DNA from 2 places in the Hydrogenovibrio thermophilus genome. Region 1 is predicted to be linked to the other one. Evidence: predicted binding sites of a transcription regulator. Region 1 holds the regulator's gene; the other holds the start of a gene.

Region 1 (6,105 bases):
ACGCTCAACCAAACCTTCGATCAAGGATTCGAACTTGGCACGTGTGATTTTCATGTTCAAGTGTTTCGGACCGGTGGCATCCGCCGTCACATACGGCAGGTTGATGTCGGTCTGTTCACGGGAAGACAACTCGATTTTGGCCTTTTCCGCAGCTTCACGCACACGTTGCAGTGCCAACTTATCCAGTTTCAAGTCCACGTTCTGGTCTTTCTTGAACTCTTCGGCGATGTAATCCACGATGACGTTATCGAAGTCTTCCCCACCCAGGAACGTGTCCCCGTTGGTCGACAGTACTTCGACTTGTTTTTCACCGTCCAGATCGGCCACTTCGATGATGGAGATATCGAAGGTCCCGCCACCCAAGTCGTAAACCGCGATTTTGCTGTCCGCTTTGACTTTGTCCATACCGTAAGCCAAGGCCGCAGCCGTCGGTTCGTTGATGATACGCTTCACTTCCAGACCCGCGATTTTACCGGCATCTTTGGTGGCTTGACGTTGCGAGTCGTTGAAGTAAGCCGGTACCGTAATAACCGCCTCGGTCACTTCATGGCCCAGATAATCTTCAGCCGTTTTCTTCATTTTCATCAACGTACGCGCAGACACTTCTTGCGGAGACAATTTCTTGTCACCGACTTCCACCCATGCATCGCCATTATCGGCAGGAATGATTTTATAAGGCACCATATCCTTGTCTTTTTGCACCACGGCATCGTCGGCACGACGGCCAATCAGACGCTTGATGGCGAACAAAGTGTTTTCAGGGTTGGTCACCGCTTGACGCTTGGCCGAATCCCCGACCAAGACTTCACCGTCGTTTGCGTAAGCCACGATGGAAGGTGTGGTACGAGCCCCTTCCGCGTTAGGAATGACTTTGGTTTCTTTCCCTTCCATTACCGCGACACATGAGTTCGTTGTCCCGAGGTCAATCCCGATAATTTTTCCCATTCGTTTATCTCCAAATTTCATGGCTTCGCGAGGCAAAGCCTTTCAAATTAATACGTAAAGTTTTTTGTGTTAGCTTTTATATAGGGGGCGCCTGAGATTATTCAAGGGCGGCATCGAAAGTTTTTTCGTATTTTTTCGCCCTTGGCCGTTTACCGCTTATTGCGCCACCACAACACGCGCCGGACGGACCAGACGCTCGTTCAGAACATAGCCTTTCTGGAAGACTTCAATCACCGATTGCGATTCGTGATCCGGCGACGGCACCATGGTCATGGCTTCGTGCAATTGCGGGTCAAACTTCTCGCCCGCCGGGTCCACACGCTCCACATTGAACTTCTGCATCACGTCCAGGAATTGCTTGAATGTCATATCCAAGCCTTCACGGATGCTGTCCGCGGAGGCATCATCTTTCGATGCCGCGTCCAAGCCCATTTCCATGGAATCCAATACCGGCAGCAATTCGCCAACGAATTTTTCCAACGCAAATTTATGCGCGTTTTCCACGTCCAAACGGGTACGACGTTTTAAGTTTTCCATATCGGCCAGGGTGCGCAGCGCCAACTCTTTTTGCGCATCGGCTTCTTTTTTGGCCTCGTCCAACATCGCTTCCAGGTCATGTTCGACGGCGTCTTCGGCTTGGTGGGTTTCTTCGGAAACACCGTCTTCCGCCGTTGGAATGTGTTCTTCGTTCAGTTCTGCCTTGTTTTCAGACATAAAAATCTCCAGAAGTTGATAACTGTAAAATCAGGGGGTTTATAAGGACGCTTTTCAGGGTTTCAAGCGCCCAAAATGAATTTTTTGCATTAAATTTTGCGAAGACGATTCAGGACGGTGTCGTTCCGCGCAATCCCGAAAACGACCAGGCCTGGTCGTTTTGGATGATTCCGTGTTGATCACTTATTGAGTAGGGAGCTGAGAATCCGTGCGGTCATATCGACACGCGGCACGATTTTATCGTACGGCATTCGACTCGGCCCGACCACACCCAGCACGCCCATCACTTCGCCGTCACGCTCGTAAGGCGTAGTGATGACGCTGCAGTTCTGATAACTTTCATTGCCGCATTCCTGGCCGATAAAAACTTGAACGCCCTTGGCCTGCATGCTTTTATTGAGCAGATTGAGCATATCGGAATGCTCTTCGAAGGATTGAAACAAGGCGCGCAGCTTTTCGGCATCGGCCAGTTCGTCGTAATTCAACAAATTGGTCTGACCGGAAATAAAATACGGCATGCCCTGCTTCATTTTGTCGTCAATGACTTCATCAGTGGCTTCGACAATCGACACCATCAGCTGGTCCATGGTTTTGCGCAACTCGTCCATGCGCTGCACCAGCAGTTGTTTGACTTCATACAGGTGACGGCCGGCGAAATGCGCGTTCAGGTAGTTGCCCGCCTGTTCCAAATGCGAGGCCGACACCGGCTCGTCAAATTCGATGACCCGGTTTTGAACATCCAAGTCGTTCAGCACCAGCACCACCAAAGCGCGCTTGTCGTTCAAACGCACAAAGTCGATATGGCGCAAGACTTCCTGTTCTTGGTTCGGCAGCATCACCAAACTCGCCATGCCCGTCAAGCCGGACAAAATCTGCGAGGCGGAACCCAGCAACTCCTCCTGAGTTTGCGCTTTATCGAAGCCTTGTTCGATTTGCTTCATCGACGAGGCATTCAACGGCTGCACCGTCAGGATCGAATCCACAAACACCCTAAAGCCGTGCTCGGTGGGTACGCGTCCCGCGGAGGTGTGCGGCGAATGAATCAGCCCCATCCTTTCCAGGTCTGCCATGACATTACGAATGGTGGCGGAACTGACCGAAACGTCCGGCATTTTCGCCAGCACGGATGACCCGACGGGCCGTCCCTCATTCAGGTATAATACCATTAAGTGTTTGAAAAGCAGTTGTGATCGTTCATTCAAGTTCATACAGCGCAGCGACACTCGTCATTCTTTAACGGATGTTAGGCAAAAATAGTACTTGCTTAACGTAAAATGATGCTTAATATTCTAGCTCATAAATTGGACTCAAAAGCATTATGGGTATAAAACGGAAATTTTCAAGAGGCGGATGACGACCAACGACTGTCAACCCGCTCGACGAAGGATATAACGCATGTTCAGTAAAATCGGAATTTTCGCCAAATACAACGGCATTCAGTCCTGGGAAGTGATTGATAAGCTGATTCTGTACTTTCAGGAAAAAGACAAGCGCGTGTTGCTGGATCAACGCTCCTGCTCGGATTTTCCCATTGACCGTTACGGCATTGAACGCCAGGAACGTTCCGAACTGCTGGAAACCATCGATTTCGCGATTGTCGTCGGCGGCGATGGCACCTTTCTCGACGTGGCGCGTTCCATCGTCAATTACAACATTCCGATTCTCGGCATCAACCTCGGGCGTTTGGGCTTTTTAACCGACGTGTCACCCGACACCATGCTTGACACCCTGGACGAAGTGCTGGCCGATGATTACCAATGCGAAGAACGCACACTGTTAAAAGTTGTCATCAAAAAAGACGGCGAAACCCTGTTTGAAGAAGTGGCCTTTAACGATGTGGTGCTGCACAAAAACGATTCGCCGCGCATGATCGAATTCGAAACCTTCGTCGACAACCGTTTTCTGAACAGCCAACGCTCGGATGGCCTGATCGTCTCCACGCCAACCGGCTCCACCGCCTATTCACTATCCGCCGGCGGCCCGATTGTCGACGCCGGCTTGAATGTGATTTCACTGGTCTCCATCAACCCGCACACCATGAGTAACCGCCCGGTGGTGGTGTCCGGCGACAGCGAAGTTCTGATTCGACCGCACGCCAACTGCTGCAGCGTGGCGTCCATCATTTGCGACGGCCAGCGTTCCTTTCAATTTATGGCACACTACGAAACCATCGTGACGCGTCACCCCAATTTCATTAAAATGGTCCACCCGAAAAACCATGATCATTACGAACTGCTAAGAGCCAAACTCAACTGGGGACAAAAGCTGTAAATGCGCCGTCACAGGCACCGAGCAACTTAGGAGCGACATGCTACAAGAACTGACCATTCAAAACCTGGCCTTGATTGAAAAACTGCACCTGAATTTCGAATCCGGTTTCACCACCTTGACGGGTGAAACCGGCGCCGGTAAATCGATTTTGCTGGATGCCCTCGGGCTGGCGTTGGGCGAACGCGCCGACAGCGCGCTGGTTCGCCATGGCACACCCAAAGCGGACATCACCGCCGATTTTGACATTACCCATTTACCGGACGTCCAAAACTGGTTAACCGAAAACGAACTGGATGAAGACAACAGCTGTCTGCTACGCCGTACGCTCTCATCCGAAGGGCGCTCCAAAGCTTACATCAACGGACTGCCCGCTTCCGTTAGCCAACTGAAAAGCCTGAGTGCCCTGCTGATTGACATTCACGGTCAACACGAACACCAGACCCTGATGCACACCAGCAAGCAACTGGCGCTTCTGGACGCTTACGCCAAGCACGACGACCAGCTGGCGGAAACGGCCGAATCCTACCAGGCCTGGCAAATATTGAACCGACGCTACGAAGAACTGCACGCCTCGCAAGCGGACCGCCAGAGCAAACTGGAATTATTGGAATTTCAATTGTCGGAATTCGATAAGGTGCAGCCGCAAGCCGATGAATTCGAAACCTTATCGGATGAACAAAACACCTTGTCGCATGCCAGCGAAATCAAACAATCGGTGTACAACGCCTATGAAGCGATTGAAGGCGACGACGGTTTGACCCATAAACTGTCGCAAGCCATTTCCGAGTTGGAAAACGTCAGCGAGTTTTCACCGCAACTGGCCGAAGCGCTGGCGCAACTCAACTCCATTCAAATCGACTGTCAGGCCGTGGCCGACGACATTCAAGCGCAAAACCATCACGTCGAACTGGACCCGGAACGCTTGCAAGCAGTCGATGAACGCCTGTCCGAACTGTTTGGGCTGGCGAAAAAATACCAACTCGACCCGGAGCAACTGATCACCAAACATCAGGAAATTCGTGATGCGCTGGCCGAACTGAGCGACTCCGGCGCCTCGCTCGACACCTTGAAACAGGAAATCGACCAGGCCTGGTCGGCATTCACCCAACAGGCCTCAAAGCTGCATACATCACGCACCCAGGCCGCCAAACGCCTGAGCGAGAATGTCACCGCGTCCATGCACACATTGGGCATGGAAAACGGCTTGTTCCAAATCGATGTCAACACCACCGACAAAGCCAGCAAACTCGGATTGGATCAGGTGCACTTCCAGGTCACCGCCAATAAAGGTCAGCCACTGCAACCCTTGGCAAAAGTCGCTTCCGGCGGAGAGCTTTCCCGCATTAGCTTGGCGATTCAAGTGGCCAGCGCCGAAGTCGCCAGTTTGCCGTCGATGATTTTCGATGAGGTCGATGTCGGCATCGGCGGCGGCATCGCCGAGGTGGTCGGTCAAAAAATGCAACAACTGGGGCGTCATCGTCAGGTTTTTTCCATCACTCACTTGGCACAAGTGGCGGCATACGGCGACCAGCAACTCATTATCCGCAAACATACCGAAAACGACCAAACTAAAACCCAAGTCACCCAACTGGATGACGACGCGCGGATTGAGGAATTGGCGCGGATGCTCGGCGGCATGAAAATCACCGAGCAAACGCTGAAACACGCGGAAGAAATGCTCAGTTTAGCTCAACAAACGGCGCAGCAAACCCGCGCCTGAACAATTGGGCTTTCCATAAAAAAACCGGGCATGGCCCGGTTTTTTTATGGTGTTGATTGAATCAGTTTGGTTTTACGGAATCAATACCGCTTCCTTCACACCGGTCGGTTCATCCGCAGGCGGTTCCAGCCAGACAGTGTCTTTCAAGGATTTGATGTGTGGCGTGCGACCATAAATATAGCTTTGCTCATCCACAATCACCTTATAGGCCTTGTTCAAAGCCTTTGCCCGTTCCGGAGACGGTAACAACAGATAACCGATGTCGCCATGCAGTCGCTCCAACGCCTCGGGCTTCACCTCGCCCTTTTCATCGAAGAATTTGGCGATGACTTCCGGGTTATTGCGGAACTCGTTTCCGGAACCGTTTTCCAGCAAATACTGGGTATATTCATAGGTGCCGTCCGACCATTTCGGTTCCGGAATGCCCGACAGACCTTTTTGCGTCCAATGGTACC
Region 2 (6,105 bases), 1.2 Mb from region 1:
TCTGAAAAGGATGCTGGACGGATAAGGCGCTTGATTCGGTAAGCGTATTGGCAGCATCGCTTATTTTAGACACGACATTTTAACAGAGTTTACCTAAATTTGTTGCGATTAGGCTACAATAAGAAATATGCAAAATAAAAGTATTTTTTTAGTGGGTCCGATGGGTGCGGGCAAGTCGACGGTCGGCCGTTTTCTGGCGGAAAAGCTCCGCTATGAATTCGTCGACAGCGACCATGAAATCGAAGCAAAAACCGGCGCCACCATTCCGATGATTTTTGATATCGAAGGCGAGTCCGGTTTTCGGGCGCGTGAGGCCGGCGTGATTGACGAGTTGACGCAGCGGCCGGAAATCGTGTTGGCGACCGGTGGCGGCGCGGTGCTGATGGCGGAAAACCGCAAGTGTCTTCGGACACGCGGGTTCGTGGTGTATTTGAAATCGTCGGTGGAAGCCTTGGTGCAGCGAACGCGTCACGACCGTAACCGTCCGTTATTGCAAACCGAAGACCCGAAGGCGGTGTTGCGTCAAGTCATCGAGGAGCGTGGCCCCTTGTACGAAGAAGTGGCCGATTTGGTGATTGAAACCGAACAGGTGTCGGTGCATCGCGTGGTGAAACAGATTGTTGACCGCCTTCAGCAACAGCAAGTGATTTAAGGATGAGCAATTGAAAACTCTTACAGTCGATTTAGGGGATCGCAGTTACCCTATTTTCATCGGTCAAGGCCTGATTGACCAGCCGGAATTGATTCAACCCTATGTGACCGGCACGCAGGTGCTGATTGTCTCCAATACCACGGTGGCGCCGTTGTATTTGGAGCGGGTCAAACAAACCTTTTCCGATTACGATGTGCAAACGGTGGTGTTACCGGACGGCGAGCAGTATAAAAACCTGGAGATTTTGAACCGCATTTTCGACGTTGCCATTGAACATCATTTCGACCGAAAGTGTACCTTTGTCGCCTTGGGCGGCGGGGTCATTGGGGATATGACCGGGTTTGCCGCGGCGGCCTATCAGCGCGGGGTGAATTTCATTCAAATGCCGACGACATTGTTGTCTCAGGTGGACTCTTCGGTCGGCGGTAAAACCGGGGTGAACCACCCACAAGGCAAAAACATGATCGGCGCGTTTCATCAGCCCGAGTGTGTGGTCATCGACACCGATACCTTGAACACCTTGGAAGACCGTGAATTGTCCGCCGGCTTGGCGGAAGTCATCAAGTACGGTCTGATTGTCGATTATCCGTTCTTTGAGTGGTTGGAGCAAAATCTACCAGGCCTGCTGGATCGCAAAGCCGATGTTTTGGCGGAAGCCATCGAACGTTCCTGTCAGAATAAAGCGGACATTGTCGCCAAGGATGAAAAAGAGGCCGGATTGCGGGCGCTGTTTAATTTGGGGCACACGTTCGGCCACGCCATTGAGGCCGGAATGGGCTATGGCGTTTGGCTGCACGGCGAAGGCGTGAGTGCCGGGATGATGCAGGCGATTTACCTGTCCAAGTTGATGGGCGATTTGACCCAGGCCGATCAGGATCGCGCCGCGGCGATTTTAAGTGCCGCGCGTTTGCCGGTGTTGCCGCCGTCCACCGATGACATGCCCAATGAACGCTTTCTGGCATTGATGGCCGGGGATAAAAAAGTCCAGGCCGGCAAGATTCGTTTGGTGTTGCTGAAAGCCATTGGGCAAGCGTATGTCACCGGCGATTATTCGCCGGCGCTTTTGGAAAGAACTCTGACCGAGTACCGTTGAGTCAATCAGACCTTTCCTAACCGTCCTTAAGGAGTGACCATGCAGAGTGTCGAAGCATTGCAACAAACGTTTTCCGTGGAAGGCGTACGCTTTTACCGCCAAGACGGTTTGGTGATGGTGGAAGTGAGGAATGCGGCTGCAAACGCTTTATTGACGACTCACGGCGCCAGTGTGCTGAGCTTCACGCCCTTGTCGGAAGCAACCTCCCAGCAAGATTGGCTTTGGGTGTCGGAGTCCGCGGTTTACAGTGGCGAAAAGCCGGTCCGTGGCGGTATTCCAGTTTGCTGGCCGTGGTTCGGGCAGGCCGATAAACCGGGGTTGCCGGCCCACGGGTTCGTGCGTAACCAAGTCTGGGAGCTGGCATCGGTTTCCGCCGTGTCGCCGACACAAACCAAGCTGGTGCTGACCTCAGCGTCGTCGCCCGACACTTTGGCATTATGGCCGCACGCTTTTGAACTGCAATTGACGGTCACCATCGGGGAGTCTCTGGCATTGTCTTTGACGACGCATAATTTGAGCGATCAACCGGTCGATATTACCGAAGCGCTGCATACTTATTTTTCGGTGTCGAATGCGCCGGAGGTTGTGGTTGACGGGCTACAGGGCAGTGAGTGTTTTGACAAGCTCACTTACGCCGAAAGCTATTTCCAAACCGCACCGCTTAAAATTCAGCCGCCGATTGACTCGGTCTTCATCGATCAGACGGAGCCGGTAATTATTCGGGATCCGGGTTATAACCGCTGCATACGCATTGAAAAAGAATCGGCCGTATCGTCGGTGGTGTGGAATCCGGGGCCGGAAATCATCAAAGGTTTTGCCGACATGAATGACCAGGCCTGGCCGAAAATGCTGTGTGTCGAAGCCGGTAATGTGCTGCAGAATGCCGTGACCGTGGCTCCCGGTTCCGAACACACCTTGCGCATGATGTTGACGGAACAGGCGTATTCGGCCGAGTCGAGTTAAGTGGTTGATAGTGAATCGATTGATAACGGACGGAAATAAAAACGGCGCTGAAAAGCGCCGTTTTAGTTTGTGGGGTTGCGGTGAAATCTCAGCCGAAGACCATATTGGAACGCAATTTTTTCATTGCCTGTTGTTCGATTTGGCGAATACGCTCCATGGACACGCCGTATTTTTCCGACAATTCTTTTAGGCCGGTTTTGCTTTCGCTTAACCAGCGTTGTTGCAGAATGTCGCGGCTACGTTCATCCAGGCTCAGCAACGCTTGTTTCATCTGGTTCAGCTCATAATCCGCTTGGGATTCGTTTACCAGTTGCGTTTCCGGATCCAGTTCCGGGCTGACCAGTACCGGATAATTCTTTGCCGGTGACTCGTCATCGTCGGACGGCAAATCAACGGACATGTCCTGCCCATACAGACGGGTTTCCATTTCCAGTACGTCTTTACGGGTCACGCCGAGTTCTTCTGCCACGGCGTCGGCGTCTTTATCACCGAACCATTCCAACGATTTTTTCGTGCTACGCAGTTTAAAGAACAGTTTGCGCTGTGCTTTGGTGGTGGCGGTTTTGACGATACGCCAGTTACGAATCACGTATTCATTGATTTCGGCGCGTACCCAATGCACGGCAAAGGTCATTAAGCGGACATTCTCAGCCGGATTAAAGCGTTTCACCGCTTTCATCAAGCCAATGTTGCCTTCTTGAATAATGTCACCCAGCGGCAAGCCGTACCCTTTGTACGAACGGGCAATCGGCACCACATAGCGTAGAGAGGACAGAATCAGCTGGCGAGCCGCTTCCAGGTCCTGCTGATAATACAATTGTTCCGCGAGCGTTCTTTCTTCCTCAGCCGACAATTGCGGTATGGTCTGAACGGTTCTCAAATAGCTTTCAAGGTTCTGGCCAGGAGTAAGATTATTCGCGAACGGAATCAGTTGATTTGTCATGCGCTTTCTCCTTGTGTATTCGGTTTAATCATTAATGTCATCATACTACACTTTTTTTAGCAGTCAAGTCAAGAGAGTGCTAATGTTTTTTGACAAAAAATGACCAAAATATTAAAAGATTAATATTCTTTAAAAACATAAACTTGTTTTTAACTATTAAAGTTATGTGTTGGGTGTGTATGGGCTGTTGGAGGCTGCCGTGCTTGGCGAGTGCTAAAGGGACATTAAAGTCGGTTTGGAAGGGTTAAAACGGCCGAATAAGACTTCGGCCGATGGGTGAAACTGGGGTTAGTCGTCCATCGCGACTTGACCGGATTGTTGCATCATTTCCAGCCAGGCATCACGGACTTCAGTCAGAATTTCAATGGCACTGTCCAAATAAAAGGTGTCTTTTTCAAAAACCGCTTCTTGGATTGATTTGTCCGCATAGCGGTAAAGTTCATCCAGATCGAACGCCAACGGGCTGTTTTGTGTCAAGCTTAAACGGTCACGCAGGGCGTCCAGAATGGTGGTCATGCGGCCCAGGTGGAACCCTTTTTCAACCAGAGCATTGCTTTGGTGGCAGACTTTGGCCAGGTTGCCTTTATCGACCACGCCTTGCAACAGCAATAGGATGGTTTTGCTCGGGTTGTCCGCCAAGTGGGATTCCGCATTTGGGTTTTTGTTGTATTCCTGAAGAATCGGGGCTTTTACTTCGGTCGCCATATTGTGGTTGGTTGTCATGGTTCAACTCCTGTGTGCAAATGAAAGTCACATCCGCCCTTATTCATATTGTGTTGCTGAGCGATGCGTTGTCGTGTTGGGAATTGTTCAGCAGAGAGCGTGCCACAAAAGTTATTTTTAACTTAACCGGTTGAATATTAACGTTATTTCGTTTTTTAAAAACGGCCAGGCCTGGCAATTTTTGTGGAAAAAAGTGGGGGTGAAAAGCGATTGCCAAAAAAATGGCAGGTTTTAGTTTAGGGTTCTGTCGGGACTAAAATGGAAGGCCGTGAACCGCCAAGGTTCACAGCGAGATTGAGATAACTGTTTGGTGGCTGGGGAGGGGGCGTTAAAAATCTACCTGCACCGCCGCGGCGGCCCGTTTGGCTTTTTCGATGGCGTCTTCAATGGTTTCGGCGCGTGCCAGGGCAACCCCCATGCGGCGGCGTCCGGCGATTTCCGGTTTGCCGAACAGGCGCAGTTGAGTGTCCGGTTCCGCCAGCGCGTTTTCCAGACCGGAAAAGCGGGTTTGGGTGGATTGCCCGGTCGGCAAAATCACGCTGGAAGCCGATGGTCCGTGCTGAGCGATATTGGGAATCGGCAGGCCGAGAATGGCGCGCACGTGCAAGGCAAACTCGGAAACGTCTTGTGAAATCAATGTCACCAAGCCGGTATCGTGCGGGCGCGGAGAGACTTCACTGAAAATGACCTCATCGCCTTTGATGAACAGCTCCACGCCGAACAAGCCGAGTCCCCCTAATGCATCGGTGATTTGAGTGGCAATGTCTTCGGCTTTGGCGATGGCGGTGTCTGACATCGGGTGCGGTTGCCAGGACTGGCGATAATCGCCATCTTCTTGGTGGTGGCCAATCGGCGCACAGAATGCAGTGCCATTTTTATGACGGATGGTCAGTAGCGTGATTTCATAATCGAAGTCGACAAAGCCTTCAACGATGACTTTGCCTTTTCCGGCACGGCCGCCTTCTTGGGCGTATTGCCAGGCGGATTCGATGTCATTGGCGGTTTTGATGACGCTCTGACCCTTACCGGAGGAACTCATAATCGGCTTCACCACGCACGGCATGCCGATGTGTTCCACGGCGGCAAAAAAGTCCGCTTCGTTATCGGCAAACGCGTAAGGGCTGGTCGGCAAGGAAAGCGTTTCCGCGGCCAGGCGGCGGATGCCTTCGCGGTTCATGGTCAACTGGGTGGCTTTGGCCGTGGGGACGACATTGTAGCCTTCCGCTTCCAACTCCGCCAAGGTGTCGGTGGCGATGGCTTCGATTTCCGGCACGATGTAATCCGGTTTTTCCGTTTCGATGATGGCGCGTAAAGCATCGCCATCCAGCATGCTCAGGGTGTAGCTGCGGTCCGCCACCTGCATGGCAGGGGCATTTTCATAGCGGTCCAAGGCGATGACTTCCAGGCCGAGACGCTGGGCTTCAATGGCCACTTCTTTGCCCAATTCGCCGGATCCGCAGAGCAAAATTTTAGTGGCGGTCGGTGAAAATGGTGTCCCAATCTGTAACATGGCATCCCCTTTGCTTATGAGAAGTTAACGAGAAAATAGCATTATATATCGGCCGCTAAAGCTGAAAGTTGAGAGCCAATTATAGAAGATTTCATGTTCCGCTAAAAACAAAATCTGTCAAAAGAACCGGGTTGATTATGCGGAGACAAGGGAAAGAGATTATGACTCAGTTAGCACACAATTTGACTCAGGAACCACGACTGGAGCAGTTGAAAACCGAA

Evidence for each region. The regulator HrcA, encoded in region 1, represses chaperone genes, less so after heat shock. The targets are predictions, from matches to a motif close to TTAGCACTCNNNNNNNNNGAGTGCTAA.
Region 2: the regulator HrcA is predicted to act here: its motif matches at 3,708-3,734, upstream of rpoH (RNA polymerase sigma factor RpoH).

Annotation. Positions count from the first base shown of each region.
Region 1 is NZ_CP035033.1:1,050,536-1,056,640, reverse strand. Features, by position in the region: gene dnaK (molecular chaperone DnaK) at 1-945, opposite strand, end outside; gene grpE (nucleotide exchange factor GrpE) at 1,102-1,659, opposite strand; gene hrcA (heat-inducible transcriptional repressor HrcA) at 1,839-2,867, opposite strand; gene EPV75_RS04865 (NAD(+) kinase) at 3,055-3,930, shown strand; gene recN (DNA repair protein RecN) at 3,968-5,650, shown strand; gene EPV75_RS04855 (hypothetical protein) at 5,723-6,105, opposite strand, start outside.
Region 2 is NZ_CP035033.1:2,509,476-2,515,580, reverse strand. Features, by position in the region: gene aroK (shikimate kinase AroK) at 128-652, shown strand; gene aroB (3-dehydroquinate synthase) at 663-1,745, shown strand; gene EPV75_RS11735 (D-hexose-6-phosphate mutarotase) at 1,785-2,708, shown strand; gene rpoH (RNA polymerase sigma factor RpoH) at 2,797-3,651, opposite strand; gene EPV75_RS11725 (flagellar export chaperone FliS) at 3,940-4,374, opposite strand; gene purT (formate-dependent phosphoribosylglycinamide formyltransferase) at 4,703-5,884, opposite strand; gene EPV75_RS11715 (putative bifunctional diguanylate cyclase/phosphodiesterase) at 6,046-6,105, shown strand, end outside.